DNA from 3 places in the Anaerobacillus sp. ABD4_527 genome. Region 2 is predicted to be linked to each of the others. Evidence: a T-box and tRNA genes for the amino acid it is inferred to sense, from the RefSeq annotation. Region 2 holds a T-box; the other regions hold tRNA genes.
The links. A T-box is a leader RNA that pairs with one kind of tRNA and senses whether it is charged. The one in region 2 lies ahead of argS (arginine--tRNA ligase), so its partner is inferred to be a tRNA-Arg.
Positions count from the first base shown of each region.

Region 1: it has a tRNA-Arg gene. The T-box ahead of argS (arginine--tRNA ligase) is inferred to sense a tRNA for this amino acid. The anticodon was not compared.
Region 3: it has a tRNA-Arg gene. The T-box ahead of argS (arginine--tRNA ligase) is inferred to sense a tRNA for this amino acid. The anticodon was not compared.

Region 1 covers NZ_JBSWXZ010000011.1:11,109-16,492, forward strand. The annotation lists gene ACXAHI_RS20845 (carboxypeptidase regulatory-like domain-containing protein) at 1-3,689, opposite strand, end outside; tRNA gene ACXAHI_RS20850 (tRNA-Arg) at 3,892-3,967, opposite strand; gene ACXAHI_RS20855 (homogentisate 1,2-dioxygenase) at 4,066-5,202, opposite strand; gene ACXAHI_RS20860 (fumarylacetoacetate hydrolase family protein) at 5,223-5,384, opposite strand, start outside.
Region 2 covers NZ_JBSWXZ010000003.1:10,649-16,032, reverse strand. The annotation lists gene ACXAHI_RS17085 (sigma-70 family RNA polymerase sigma factor) at 3-566, opposite strand; gene ACXAHI_RS17080 (N-acetylmuramoyl-L-alanine amidase) at 722-1,354, shown strand; gene ACXAHI_RS17075 (YfhE family protein) at 1,403-1,570, opposite strand; gene ACXAHI_RS17070 (hypothetical protein) at 1,723-2,037, shown strand; gene ACXAHI_RS17065 (hypothetical protein) at 2,259-2,453, shown strand; T-box leader at 2,510-2,720, shown strand; gene argS (arginine--tRNA ligase) at 2,768-4,453, shown strand; gene ACXAHI_RS17055 (TraR/DksA C4-type zinc finger protein) at 4,512-5,246, opposite strand.
Region 3 covers NZ_JBSWXZ010000001.1:1,836,586-1,841,969, forward strand. The annotation lists gene ACXAHI_RS09570 (hypothetical protein) at 146-409, shown strand; gene ACXAHI_RS09575 (protease inhibitor I9 family protein) at 985-1,176, opposite strand; gene ACXAHI_RS09580 (S8 family serine peptidase) at 1,151-2,164, opposite strand; gene ACXAHI_RS09585 (hypothetical protein) at 2,486-2,872, opposite strand; tRNA gene ACXAHI_RS09590 (tRNA-Arg) at 3,068-3,146, shown strand; gene ACXAHI_RS09595 (YhjD family protein) at 3,284-3,670, shown strand; gene clpP (ATP-dependent Clp endopeptidase proteolytic subunit ClpP) at 3,836-4,420, shown strand; gene ACXAHI_RS09605 (HPr family phosphocarrier protein) at 4,772-5,029, opposite strand; gene whiA (DNA-binding protein WhiA) at 5,232-5,384, opposite strand, start outside.

The sequences.
Region 1 (5,384 bases), on a different contig from region 2:
TTATCGAAGGTTCGAATGATGACAGTTGCACCCGAAATACCATTTCCAGAAGTGTCGATCACTTGCCCTACAATGGTTCCTGGATCCGGAATCAAGACAAAATCTGCATCCGTTACAGTTTGACCAGGTGTTAATGTGATGCCACCTGTTGTGGAAGCAAAGTCTTGTGCACTGACAATGACTGAAAAAGATCCTGGCGGTAAGTTTCCAATCACATATTGCCCGGATTGGTCCGTTGCACCTGAGCCTAATATACTACCGTTCGTATCGATGATTTGAATAGTCGCATTTGGAATCGGATTGCCACTAGGATCAGTAATTGTACCGCTCATTTCTGAAGGATTAGGCTGCATCGTTAAATCAACAGACGTTATTTGATCTGCGACAACCGTGGCACCCGCTGTAGATACACGATAATTCGGCGCAGTGGCGGAAACAATATATTCTCCCGGAACGAGGTTACTGAAACTAAATTCTCCAGCCTCATTTAGGAGTGTTGTTGCGACAAAAAGGTCATCTGATGTTCTTAGCGTAACCGTGGTGCCTTCAACGACAGGAGATACCGTCCCTGAAATGCTGCCTGGGTTACTCTCTAAACTTTGGTTCACGATTGTTGTTTCATTAGGTTCTACGATAGCCCCCGTAGAAGAGGACTGAAAGCCAGAAGCGATTGCTGTAACGGTATAATTTCCTGGTGCTAATCCATCAAATACATAACTTCCATTTGAATCAGTTAAAATCGTTCCTACTAAAAGTCCCCGATCATCAATGATTCTGACAGATACATTACTAAGTGGGTTTCCATCACTATCTGTTACTGTGCCGACAATATTACCCGGTGCAGGCGTAAGTTCAATATCTACTACCGTCAATGCTCCAGGTAATAGTGAAGCAGTCGCTGAGTTCAATTGAAAATCAGCTGCATGCGCAGTGATTCTATAAATTCCTGGTGGAAGATCCGTTACTTCGTATTCTCCATTAAAATTGGTAAATGCAGTTGTTACTAACGTTCCAGCTGCATCAAAGATCTGCACTTCAATCGTAGAACCAGTGATCGGAAGGCCAGTATCTGCGTTTATGATTGTGCCTGAAACACTTGAAGGGTTTGGCTCTAATGAGAAGTTTACAGTAGTCGTTTGGTCTGAAACGATCGTCGCACCTTTAAATTGACTTTGAAAGTCTTCAGCTGACGCAGTAATGGTGTAAGGTCCTGGTGCCAATCCTAGTGCAGTGTATCTGCCCTGATCATCTGTGATGACTTGGGTAATAATAGCTTCCGTGCGATCATCGCGAACGGTGATGACAGCTCCAGAAATCGGATCACCGCTAGATTGCACAATCCCTTCTAGCGTTCCTGGATTAGGAATAAGAGTTGCATTTGCCCGAGTCACTTCATTCTCAACAACAGATGCACCAACCGTTTCCGTAGAATATCCCATCTTGGAGACAGTGACCGTATAAAATCCTGGACTAAGATTATTGATTTCATACAAACCATTGTTATCCGTTGTAACAGTCGCAACGTGAACATTGTTGAAGAATGCTTCTACGATTGCTCCAGTAAGGACATTCCCATCGTTATCTGTTACCTGACCTGCAATTCCGCCTACTAGTTGATTGAGACTTACGTTAAGTTGTGTCGTTACGTTTGATCGTACTTTTGTTCCAACAGTCTTCGATCCGTAACCATCGCTTATAAACGTCACACTGTATTGTCCAGGAGCAAGATTAGAAAAACTATAGGAACCATCAACAGCAGTGATAGTGGATGCTACTGTAACACCGCGAGCGTCAACTACTTGAACGGTTGTACCAGGAAGCGGATCAGATGTTGCAGAGTCAGATACAATTCCCTCTAGTGCCCCGGGGTTTGCAATTAGCTCTACGTTCACGTTCTTTGTTTCTCCAGCATCAAGATTAAACCCAACAACGGACGTTCGATAAAGATCTTTACTTACTCGTAACTTATAATCCCCTGGTGCCAAGTCATCGATAACATAATTACCAGAAGCATCGGTGGACACTCTAGCGATTGTCGTTCCTGCAGAATTCAATACCTCCACTAACGCACCGCTCAGTGGGTCACCTGCTTCATTTGTGACAGTTCCCTGTATAGTTCCTGGATTCGGTTTTAGGACAAAGTTTGCAGTCGACGTTTGACCGCCTTTTACCATTACGCCTTGTTCAGCCGACTGAAACCCTGAAGCGCTAGCAACAACCGTGTAAGATCCTGTCTTTACCGATGGGAAGTTATATTCCCCGCTCGCATTCGTGGTACCTTCATCAATAACATTACCAGCTGAATCGACGAGTAAAACAGTAGCGTTCGCAATTGCCCCGCCACTTCCATTTGTAACAGTTCCTTCTACGGCTCCTTGGAGCTCCGTTAGAAAAACATCTTTTCTTGTAATGGCTCCAGAATTGATCTGTACCGTCTGGATATTCGTAATAAAATCTGGTTTCGAGTATTCAATCGTATACGAACCTGGGGAAATCTCATTAATAGAATATTCTCCCCTGTCGTTCGTTGTTGTTACCGCGATCGTTGTTGCACCATCTTTTAATTCCACAACAACGTCCGCTAATGGAAGACCCGTTGTGTGGTTTTTAACAATTCCGGTAACTCCTCCGGTACTTGTTACAGTAATAACCGTGGTAACCGTATCGGATAATATTCTTTTACCTGTGTTACCATCCGTCCCTATCGCTCTTGCTCTTTCAAGAACACGTTCTCCATCCGTTGTAAAATATCCACTCACTTCAAAATCCAGGATTGCTGTTTCTCCAGGTGGTAGAATCCCTATCTCCCAGCCAAGTGTGTTTGTGCGCTCGTTATAAAACGGTTTACCTGTAGAACTACTAATAATTGAAAATCCACTAACTAAATCAAACTCGATCACATCTTGCAATTTAACAGTTTTCGCTTTGCTTTTGCCTGTGTTTTCTACAATTAATCTAGCAGTATAAGCTGCTTCATCTCCTGCCCCAACTGTAGTAGGACCACTCACTAGTATTTTTTGAAGATCTAGTTTTGCTTTTACGTTACTATCCTCTGCTGAGATCGGATCAGAAAAAGCATCCGTGAACTGAAAACCTTCAGAAATCCTCAAAGAGTCCTTATTGTAGTTGTTTGCATTCGTCGAAGTGAACGATACAAGTTGCAGTGGTGTGTTTTCAGTTATGTTCAGAAAATCGAATAAAATATTGGCTGGTATAAAAAAGTCCAGAAAGACGTTGTTATTCCCACCAAACGTTGTGTCAGCAGGCGTAACCCTCGCGATATCAAAGTTTATAATCGGTTGGGAGTAATTGGGCTCTCCTCTACCATTGATACCTTCAGCTGGATCATTCCATGAGTTAACTTCCTGTTTTGTGTTTTCAATGAGAACAAGCTCTCCACTTAGCCCATCTACAGCTAAAAGCCACTGGTAGGTTCCAGCTGGTCCTCCAGTATTAAACAAAACACCCCACGAAAAATTTTTAAAGCCTGTTTCCTTATTATTACGCGGGTCATCGTTTAAACGTAAACGAAAGTAGACATTTGTATCATCATACGCGATGGCGAACGATGGGTTTGATGTATCACCGACTAAATCTACTGCTGCTGGATTTTCATCATTGAACACATCAAAATAAAAACCTGATCCCAAAGGCACGGATGTATATTGATTTTGGTCCGGAAATGACACGATTCTTCCTCCTTAATATTCACTTCCTATAGGTTTATGCATAGAAAGGGTAAATGTCGTGGTGGATAGGCCTATATGTGCTCTTAAATTCCATCCTTGTCCCTAGTTGACCTAGCCTGTTTTTTTGAACTCTGTATATAAAAAAACACGCGAACATATTTTTGTTCGCGTGTTACTAGAATTATGTATGTTATTAAAAGAATGGCGGCCCCGAGAGGAATCGAACCTCCGACCTGCGGTTTAGGAAACCGTTGCTCTATCCCCTGAGCTACGGGGCCGAATGGATTTTATTATACAATAAAAGGCAATGTATGAAAAGTAATAGCGCGGCTATTATTCTAGCCGCGCCTTCCGTTCGTTTCCCCCAATTGATCGTTTACTCGGTAACCCAGCTTTTCATGTAAGCTTGATCTTCATAATCCTTCGCCTGCTCAATCGTCTTGAGCGGTCGGAACGTGTCGATCATGACAGCAAGCTCGAGCGTTTCTTTTTTGCCGATGCTTCCTTCGATCTTACCTGGATGCGGGCCATGAGGAATACCAGATGGATGCAAGGTAATCGAAGCCTCTTCGATCCCTTTACGACTCATAAAGTTTCCCTCTACATAATAAAGCACTTCATCACTGTCGACGTTACTATGAAAGTAAGGTGCTGGTATCGACTCTGGATGATAATCATATAATCTTGGCACGAATGAACATACAACGAAGTTATGTCCCTCGAACGTTTGATGAACCGGAGGCGGCTGATGAATACGACCCGTTATCGGTTCAAAGTCACGGATATTGAACTTCCATGGATAAAGGTAGCCATCCCATCCAACGACATCCAACGGATGATGGTCGAACACATGTCGATGCAAGCTGCCACGTGCTTTTGTAACGACCTCAAACTCACCCTTCTCATCATACGTATTCAGGCGCTCAGGCCCACTGATATCTCTCTCGCAGAAAGGGCTATGTTCCATCAACTGACCGTATTCATTCCGGTAGCGTCTAGGGGTTGTGATCGCACTCGTGGCCTCGATCACTAACCAGCGATTCTCATCGTTCGGGAAGACACGATAAATCGTTCCGATGGGAATCAACACGTAATCGCCCGGCTCATAGGTGATCTCACCAAACATCGTTTCAATCTTACCAGTACCATGATGAACAAAGAAAAGCTCATCTCCATCACTGTTTCGGTAAAAGTACTTCATCGATTCCGCGGGATTCACAACTCCAATCAAAACATCCTCATTCCCCAGGAAATAACACCTATCGACAACAGCATCCCCCTTTTTGTCGTATGCTGCTGTACGGAAATGACGATGCCTCAATGCATCCTGCTTCTCATACTCTGGTAAAGCATCTTTTAAATAATTCGCTTCCTTTACCGCTGTAGGAAAATGATGATGGTAGAGGATGGACTGAATGCCTGAGAATCCTTTTGTCCCCATCACCTGTTCTCTATAAAGGGATCCATCCTCTTTCTTAAACATCGTGTGTCTCTTATGAGGAAGTTCTCCCATCTTCTGGTAAAAAGCCACTCTTATTCCTCCTCTCCAACAACATTGATTAGGCTGCCGAGATGAGTAATAGAGAGTTCCACTCGATCACCAGCCTTCAACCAATCACGTCCGGTTTGCTCAAGGATACAACCGCTGCCCACGGTACCCGATCCGATTACTTCCCCTGGATATAGCGTGACATC
Region 2 (5,384 bases):
GTTCACTCACTTTCTCCACCCAGTCTTGTTTCAAGCAGGCGTCGGGCCCGATGTAGACGAGATTTAATCGTTGCTTCTTTTGTATCCAGGAGGTCACTAATTTCTTTAATCGATAAATCTTCATGATAAAAAAGAATAAACGATTCACGGTATTTAATAGGGAGTTTCAGAATTTCGTTGCGCAACTTCAACGCTTCTTCGTTTTGTACAATTAGTAATTCAGGAGAAGAATCATGAGATTTTATTAACTTCAACATTGTGCTCGGAACGATATGTTTAAAGGACCAGCTACGAACGTAATCATGGCAACGATTCACCGCAATGCGGTATAGCCAATTTTTTAGAGAAGCTTCTCCACGATATGTATCAATTTTTAAGAAGCATGTTAAAAACACTTCCTGTACAATGTCCTCAGCTTTGCCCCAATCCTTCACATATGTATAAGAAAGTCGCAGGATCGACTCGCCAAATTGTGACATCAACTGTTCGATTAACTGCGTTTTCTGGACAGTGGTATAGGAGGTAATATCACTTTTCTTTATTAAGTTAAGGTCGATCTTTCTCATGTTATCAGCCCTTTAACAATCCTTTTTCTTATTAAGACGGTAGCCCCTACATAAAGTTGCAGGTATTTGTAATTAATTTCATTTAGGTGCCCCTTTTTCCTTTTTCTTTTCGATATATAGTAGGAAGTTATTATATTAATGGGGAGTGAAAGATAATGATCATCATTGATGCGGGTCATGGAGGTACGGATCCAGGTGCATGTGCAGGAGGGATAAGGGAAAAGGATTGGACGTTAGAAGTGTCGTTGCATCAGCAATCGTTCTTAAATAATCTTGGCATTCAAACGGTGCTGACTAGAACCTCCGATAAAGGGTTGACGCCTATAGAGCGAACGAATCTCGTCAAACGGTGTGGTGGGTCAATTTGTATTAGCAATCATTTCAATGCTGGTGGGGGGAAAGGCGCTGAAGTGATCCATTCCATTTATTCAGATGGTAAGCTTGCAAAAGCAGCTGGACATGCTCTTACGTCAGCGGGAATGCCTCTCAGGCGAGTATTTTCACGAAAAGGAAAAGACGATCGTGATTATTACTTCATGCATCGCCTCACTGGATCAGTTGAAACGCTTATTGTGGAATATGGCTTTCTAGATTCAATTGAGGACATAGCGAAACTACGTACGCTTCGCCTGAAACTTGCAGAGTCTGTTGCGCTTGCCGTTGTTAAAAGGACGCAGTCGATCTATGTCGTGCAAGCTGGTGCATTTCAAGAGAAGAAACGAGCACTAACACTTTGTACTGAATTAAGAGAGAAAGGGTATGATGCGATCATAAAAGAAGAGCGATAAACGTCAATAAAAAATGAGTCATGCAGCTGCATGACTCATTTGTTGTTCTTATTTTAATAAATCTGGATTTTCACTTTTCGCTCGTTTTACTTTAGGCTTTCGAACGCCACCTGCGATGTCCGCCTTTTTAAATTCCTTTGCATATGCAACTTCCTGTGCATCACTTAATTGAAAACCTTTTTCGTGAATTGGTTGATATTGAGAGTTCTTAGCCATGATGCTATTCCTCCTTGTAGTAAATATCGGCTTATAGTAAATCGATACCCTGGTAGAAAATGAGTTAAACATACAAGTTCTATTTTGTTATCGCACACGATTTTGTGGTAACTTAATGATAAGCGTATGTCGTTTTTACTAATGGAGGAATTATGGAGCGAAAAAAAGTAACGAATCTCATAATAGGAAGTTTAATCGTAATCGTGGGAGCTCTTTTGTTGGGGAAGTATACGTATGTTCATGAAGAGCACATTGAACGAGGCGAAATCGTTAGTAAGGAAAGTCATCACCACGAGTACTATGTCTTTGTACAGCCTGAGGGTGAAGGTGATGCCAAAAAGCTTGTTGTAGAAGATGAGATGACTTGGAATTTAGTAGTCGAAGGTGAACTTTACAACGTTGCTTATGCATGGCATGGTTCAAAGGAACCTGTTATTGAAGAGATGGAAAAAGTAGAACGAGAGTAACATTCTCGTTCTACTTTTTTGTATACCAATTGTTCAATAGTTGTATGGTGAAAATAAGTTGAACAAACGAGATATATGCAAAAAGACTCAGATGAACGTTCGGGTTTGCTGTCCTTTTGGATCATTTTCATTGATGTTTTGATAGGTTTTGTCGAATGTATGTACTCTTATTGTTTAAGTAATGTATAATAAAGTTACTAAATCGGAAGGTGGTTCTTACGATGACGATAAGAAACACTCAAAAGGAAAAGCTCGCTGTAGATCGATGCATGAAACATTTAGAAGTCGTCAACGTTGAACCTAAAGTAAGACAGCTTATTTACATGTACATGACCTCTATTTATCGGGAAGCTTATGAAGAAGGTTTAGCCGATGGAGAACGTCAAGAGCAACCTCAGGAACAGCACTCAGGCTAACGAGCAAAAAATGGTTTGATTTTTTGTGTGATTTAGCTATACTGATTAGTAATATAACAATGTCTATGCGAAAGAGAGTAGTGTTTGTGAAGGGAAAAGCGATCCGGGGATGGTGTGAGCCTGGAGCCTAGGCAAGCATGAACCGGACTTTCAAGATACTGTTCTGAATGATTAGTAGGAATGGTCGGTTTCCCCGTTATGGAATAAAGTTGGCACTGGTCGTAACCAGGCAATAAGAGTGGTACCGCGGATTACTCCGTCTCTAATCAATGATTAGAGGCGGGGTTTTTTTGTATATGAAGGAGGATTTTAAATTGAACTTTAAAGACGTATTTGCAAATGAGCTTTATCATGTGATTGAAAATAAGGTAGAGTACGAGACCATTATCAACCGAATCGAAAAACCAAGTCAAGAAAGCTATGGGGATTTTGCATTTCCATGCTTTGATCTCGCTAAAATCATGAGACGTTCTCCACAACAGATCGCATCAGAGTTAGCGCAAAAACTAGAACATCCTTCGTTTGAAAGATGTGAGGCTGTAGGGGCCTATCTTAATATGTATTTGAAAAAAAGACAGGCTTCATCAGAAATCATTCGTGATGTGTTAGAAAGTGGAAGTGAGTTCGGAAAGAGTAATCATGGCAATAATGGAAAAGTTCCAATCGACATGTCTTCTCCTAATATAGCGAAGCCCTTTTCAATGGGGCACTTACGCTCAACAGTTATTGGAAATTCCCTCGCTCTATTACTTGAGAAAATAGGATATGATCCGATCCGAATCAATCACCTGGGAGATTGGGGAACTCAGTTCGGTAAGCTGATCGCAGCTTACTTGAAGTGGGGTGACGAAGAAAAGGTTCGTCAGAATACGATTAAAGAACTTCTCGCTCTATACATTAAGTTTCACGAAGAAGCTGAGAAAGACGCCACTCTTGAAGATGAAGGAAGAAGATGGTTTAAGCGCTTAGAAGATGGAGATGAGCAGGCCGTTAAGTTATGGGAGTGGTTTAGAGAAGAATCACTAAAAGAGTTTAATCGTATCTATGAATTGATGGATATTTCCTTCGACTCAACGAACGGGGAAGCATTTTATAACGATAAGATGGACCGCGTTGTTCAGCTTCTATCTGACAAAGAGTTGCTCAAAGAGTCAGAAGGAGCGCTAGTTGTAGAAATGGATGACGACAACCTTCCTCCATGTTTGATTAAGAAAAAAGATGGAGCAACGTTATATGCTACGCGTGATTTAGCAGCAGCGTTATACCGCTATGAAACATATGGATTCAGTCAATCTTTATACGTAGTAGGAAATGAACAAAGCTTGCACTTTAAACAACTGATAGAGGTATTGAAGAAGCTAGACTTTGATTTCGCAGAAAGCATGCATCATATCTCATTCGGTATGATGTTGAAGGATGGCAAAAAAATGTCTACGCGTAAAGGAAAAGTTGTTCTCCTAGAAGAAGTGCTTGAAGAGGCTATTCAGCTAGCGAAAGGTAATATCGAAACGAAAAATCCATCTCTACTAAATAAAGATGTTATTGCTAAACAAGTTGGTGTAGGAGCTGTATTATTCCACGATTTGAAAAATGACCGTCGAAACGATATCGATTTTTCTCTAGAAAGCATGTTGAGAGTTGAAGGAGAGACAGGTCCGTACGTACAATATACGAATGCAAGGGCATGCTCGATCTTAAGAAAGGGACAATACACCAAGGGAGATGTCTCTGGAGTAGATGATGAGAAGGCGTGGCCAATCGTGATGTTACTCAATGCTTTTCCTGAAACGGTTCAAAGAGCAGCACGTGATTTTGACCCATCGATCGTTGCTAAATACGTGATCGATCTCTCTCGTTCTTTCAATAAATATTATAGCCATGTAAGAATACTTGATGAAGAAAGCATGAAACAAGGTAGACTGGACTTAGTGGCATCTGTTTCAATCGTGTTAACAGAAGGTCTTCGATTACTCGGAATTCATGCGCCGCAAGAAATGTAACAACATGGTTCAGGCTTTATCAAGAAAACGCAGACCCATTAAGTGGATCTGCGTTTTTTTAATATCCCGTGTAATCTGTATCCTCAACTGTTCCATCAAACATATTTTGTTCATATTCATCGATCGTCTCTTCGTATCGTTCATGAGATTCATTCGGCATAACACCAGTTGGTTTCCCATCTATATCAGATGTAAGAAACGTCTCGATCTCTTCAACATACCCATATGGTTCGTCTGCTTCGACATACATATTGTCGTAGTCTTTTTTTGGATCGATGAAATCTGACGGGGTTTCTGATGTTCCATAACTAGCAGCCCGTTGCCAGGAATCTTCAGAGTCGAAGAAATTCGCATCACGGTTATCGTTATCATATTTCCCAAACGGATGTGCAGACTCTTCTGCAGGTCTATTGTGGGAAGTTTGAGCAGAAGGTGAGTGGTCGACGCAAGTTGTTGCTGTTGGCATGGCGAGTAGCCGTTCAGTAGCAATTTCTTTTCCACATTCCTGACAAACACCATACTTACCTTGGTTAATTCTTTGTAAGGCAAGGTTTAGTTCTGCTTTTTCTTGTTTTAAATGTTCATCTAATGACAAATCCTTTTCCCGTTCGAATAATTCTGTTCCAGTATCACCAGGATGGTTATCATAATTTGAAAGTTCACCGGTGGATTCTTGAACAAAGGCTTGCGATAGACCAAAATCGTCTTGTTCAGTTCTTTCTTGTTCTGCAATTTCTGCTAATCGGTTTTTGATGATTTGTTTGAATGAACGAAGTTGATTGGTTGTCAGCATAAATACAGCCTCCTTATTTTTATGGATAGTTGTAGTATGTAGCAAAGCTTCACAAGCTACTTCTGAAAATAATTCCATGAATAAAGAATGAATTCCAGCTATTTGGAAAAAATAGGGAGGTGACAAAGATGTGGAGAA
Region 3 (5,384 bases), on a different contig from region 2:
CGTATGTACGGACACGGTACGGAAAAATTCAACGATCACTACTACGCTAGGTTAGTGTTATGCAATACGAAGTGCTACCGCGTTAATGCACTATTACATACGATTTGATAAACCTTTCGTCAAAATATGACGGGAGGTTTTTTAAATGACGAAACGGAAACGCTCGATCGTGAAACGAAGGAATGTCGAAGCTGAACAAATCATGTATGACGACAAGCTGCCGATTTCAGCAGCTCTGGAACGAGTGATCAACATCTACTCCGCAGAAGGTTATCGCGAAAGGACAATGACGGACTATCGGAAGTACTGGAACGAATTCTTCCGCATTGTAGATAGACCGAAATATATCACGAATGTAACTACGGATGACTTCTGGAAATTAATTAATTTACTATTAAGGAAGCGCTGATTATCTCCTGTAACGGTTAACATTTGAATGAACAGAATGAGGTCGATGTTTAACCGTCTATTCGCGGAAGGATTACTTCCGGTAAACCCTGTCGCTCCTATTCGCAAACAAAGACGGACGAGCAAACGGTCGGAGCGCTAACTGACGATCAACTTTAACGATTGTTTGCCCAGATAGATAAGACGTCATTTGGTGGTTATCGAGATTACTGCCCTATGATTGATGCTCAAAATGGGGATGAGTATTAATGAAGTTATGCGCTGGAAATCGGTGATATTGACTTCGATAATGGTGTCGTTATGTTACGGGGGAGCAAAAATTAAAAACAGAAGAATCGCGCGGTTCCGTTGCCGCCAAAAGTGGCGTCTGAGTTAACGCAACTCATAAAGGAAACGCAAGAGTTTTTCGGAGCTAGCATTAAGACTGTATTCGTCAATAACTCTGGCGATTCACTCAACGATGATTTGATTCGAAAACGTATGTATAAGTACGAAAATGACGCAGGATTGAAAGGCGGATGCTGTTACTCGCCACATATAATGCAAAATAAATATGAGGTCTCATTGACCTCATATTTACTGCACTTCATAGAATTCTTCTTCTTCTACAGTTAATACTCCATTCATTTTCTTCAAAGTTTCTATTGTTTCATCAGGAATTGTGATCGAGTAAACGTTAAAAATGGATGATACTGTTTCAACATCTCCGAACTGTTTCAGATCCATTAACACACTTTTACTCTCAAGCTTCACTAACATTTCCTTCATTACTAATCCCTCCTAGTATACCTTCAATACTAATTAGCCCATTGCCCTGCTCGTTTTTAGGTAATCCAAGATCATGAGCAGTCTCATTTATAGTTTCCACTATATACTCACAGTCAAACTTCTGAGATAAAGCAGCAATTACACCACTGATAACAGGTGCAGCAAACGAAGTCCCATAGTATTGTTTTCCATCTACATTGCACATTCCAGGGGCTAGTATGTCTGGTTTGGATACTCCATCTAAGGCAGTGCTACTATATGGGGCTAGTTTTTTATTCACGTCTACCGCGCCTACTGTGTACGCATTCTTTGCGTTTCCAGGACAAGCAGTAATCCCTTTTCCCTTTTCTCCCCAGTTGCCGATTGAGGCAACAACCATGAACCCCTCTTTTCTTAACTGGTTTACAGTTTGACAAACAAGACACTTATCATCACAAGTACCTTTTTTACCAAGCGACATATTAGCAATGTAGATTTTATTAGTATAAACAAATTCCAGGGCTTTTAATATAGACTTTTTGTCAATATTGCCATTATCATCAGCAACTTTGACATTTATTATATTGGTCCACGGAGCAATGTTTTTAACAACAGCACCTACAACAGTCCCGTGTAGTTCGCCATCTATCATAGCATCGTTCGAGTTTGTAGATTTCGAACAAACTTCATGGGAATTGATGTCCACACCACTTATGGGTGTCATGCCGCTGTCGATGATAGCAACAGAAGTGTTACTGCCAGTGTATGACTGCGCCTTTAATTTATTGACTCTTATATTTGGGAATGTGCTGAAATTTTGTACTTCATACATATCATTCAAATCAACTTCATGCACGAAGTCCAATTTCTGAACTTGACTAACATGATTCATATTAACACAAACTAATGGAAAATGTTCAAAAACATAGTCTAAACGAATGTTTTCTTTTTCAAGGTCCAAAACCATTTCATCAGTAAGCCTTCTATTAAGCTTCAAAATATATTCCACTATTATTCCTCCCAACTCATCTGATGACTCTATTCAACAAGAGAGTTGGTAACTCCTTCAAATATTTTCAAAAAATATGTCAAAAAAAGCAATGCCAGTTCGATTTGTCACACAGATTCCATATAAAACACGTCTTGCTCATCCGTCGTACATAACCCGTCCTGACCGTCGACCTGCTCCGACTGTATCGACGGCAGTGGCGCGCTCACGCGAAAGCTATGCGTAAGGACGCCGAAGTCGTCCGCCATGTCGAGCATCGTTCCGTTTCGCGTATTAAATGGGGAAATTATCAAGCGGCTTCGATGGCGTTACCTCCTTCCGTTAAAATACGAATTCATGTCCGTTTCCTTGCCGCCGCGTTCTTCTACAAACCGGAACATACCTTTGATGTCCGCCTGTAACGTTTACCGGCTTGTCGCCCGCAGGTTGTAGCGCGGTGATGAGGCGATCGACGTCCGTTTCGTTCATCCCTCCGCCGTTGCCTGCCGGAGTGTAGGACGAAAGCAAACGGAACAATTGTCCCTGCTGCGCCTCCGTCAAGATCATTACGTTCATCAGCGCGCGTATAACGATCTCGTTGTGCATCGGTGGAGGCGTCATAGCTTGCGACGGAAGACCTCCGGAATAAAACTTCGGACGTGCTTCAACGTCACGCGCAACTCCTCCGGCGTGGTTATAGAACATTTGGCGCAGTTGTTCGTTCTTCATATTCTGATACGAAGCCTATAAATACCGGTTGCAACGACTACCACTCTATCGTATAATTGAGCGTGTCACTGCGACGTTAATATGTCCGCAATAAACGGCTAGCACCGGGTCTTTTTCCGGTACACCGTCCCAACTGCTGAAAAGGTTAGCGTTATGTAAACGCAGTGCTGGCGAGGGTTTATCGTCGTTTAATATGCGCCCGTAGCTCAGTAGGATAGAGCGGTGGTTTCCGGTACCACGTCTGTCGGGGGTTCGAATCCCTCCGGGCGCGCCAACTACATAATTACAACCCCTTTTCATTCCGAAAAGGGTTTTTTTGCGTCTTCCCCTTTATAGAATGGGGTTCTTGACGTCTCATTCGTCTCATAGTATTGTAAAACCAAACATACGTTCTTACAGGCGGTGAAGATCATGTTCCGATTAAGTAAAGAGGAAGCAAGTGCTGTTCGGGATTATTTATTGCTTCCTTATGTTAAAAAGGTACTGGAGCTCGATGCTGCATGGGTTCATCGTTCTAAGATGAAGCTTCCACGCCCTTATTTGGAACTGATCAATCAAGCTTTCACTCTCGCTTCCACAGATTTAAAAGAAGCAAAATCAGTCCTTCATAAGCAACACATCAAAACTTCAGTTCAGGATACAAAGGAAGATATCGTCATCTATACTGTCTATTGCCGTGGATACAACCAAACGTATCGGTACACGTCCGTCCAAATTAGAAACCTTGTTGAAAGAAGAATTGCGGGTTACTTTTTAAACGATCACCGATTTAAAAAAAGACAGATTCGTTCTGTTTAAAACGGTTGTCAGCGGGGAAAATGGAGATATGTAGAACCATCCATGTGCTGGCGAAAAAATTAATAGTCAAAAAGAACAGCACTTTATTTGACCTATATTGACCTTTTCGGTATGATGAACCTACAGAACTACATATTTGAATGAATAAAAGGGAGGAATTTTATTATGGTATTAATTCCAACGGTTATCGAACAAACAAACCGCGGTGAAAGAGCATATGACATCTACTCTCGTCTTCTCAAGGACCGCATTATCATGCTTGGAACTGCAATCGACGACAACGTATCGAACGCAGTTGTAGCTCAGCTTCTTTTCCTAGCTGCAGAAGATCCAGATAAAGATATCTCTCTTTATATTAATAGTCCAGGTGGATCAATCACAGCTGGAATGGCAATCTATGATACAATGCAGTTCATTAAACCGAAAGTATCTACAATCTGTATCGGAATGGCTGCTTCAATGGGAGCGTTCCTACTAGCGGCTGGTGAGCCTGGTAAACGTTATGCACTTCCAAATAGTGAAGTCATGATTCACCAACCACTCGGTGGTACACAAGGTCAGGCTTCTGATATCGAAATTCATGCGAAGCGTATCATTCAAATGCGCGAAAAGCTCAACAAAATTCTTGCAGAGCGTACTGGTCAGCCTCTCGATACGATCGAACGCGATACGGATCGTGACCGTTTCATGGAAGCTCTTGAAGCAAAAGAATACGGCTTGATCGACGAAGTTATGGAGAAAAAAGCATAAATAAAAAAAGGTTGCCGTGATGGCAACCTTTTTGATTGTAGAGAAAGTCTCGATGTTACGATGAATTCCATTTTCAATAAACGTTGATTGGTAAATGGAACAGAAGTCCCATGTTCGTCTGTTAAACCATTGAGACGGAGTGTTTTTTTGGATTTATTCTCTTCAAAGTAGGAGAGACGATCGCGGACTCCTGCGGTAGAACGGGCGGCCGAGACCGGGGTGTGGGTTTCACCTCGGGCTTGGACGTTCGTCCGCGGAAAGCGTGCAATCGACTACGGCGTTGGGAGAACCGAATATGTACATAGGTTTCCCGACAAGCTGAAAGGTTGCCCTGATGGCAACCTTTTTTCTTTAGTCTTCTTTTTGAATGAAGTCCACAAGAGATGAAACAGCATCTTCTTCGTCGTTTCCATCTACTGTTAAGACAACAGAAGAGCCAGAGCCCACCGCAAGGCTCATGATTCCCATGATACTCTTCGCATTTACCTTTTTACCGTCTTTTTCTAGAAAAATATCTGAATTAAATCGATTTGCCTCTTGAACAAAAAGTGCTGCAGGTCTTGCTTGTAATCCTGTATCCAACGTTACGACTACTTCTTTTTGAACCACTTTTCCATTCCTCCTTTATTTATAAGAAAGCGCTATCTTTATTGATGAAAAAAATAAGTATATGTGTTTGTTATAGATTTGCTACGTACTTACCAACAGCATTCCATTTATTAAGACTTCTAAACGTCCCAACGCTATGTTCTCAAGGCCTAGAATAGTAGAAAATCAAGCCCGCACTACTTGCGCAGGCTCTTATTTCTGCTTATGTTATTGGCTTTCCTGCACGGAGCTTTTCAGCTAACTGATCGATCTTTCGAAGCCTGTGGTTGATTCCCGACTTACTGATCGCACCACCAGTCAACATCTCTCCAAGTTCCTTAAGGGTAACATCCTGATGCTTCACTCGAAGTTCAGC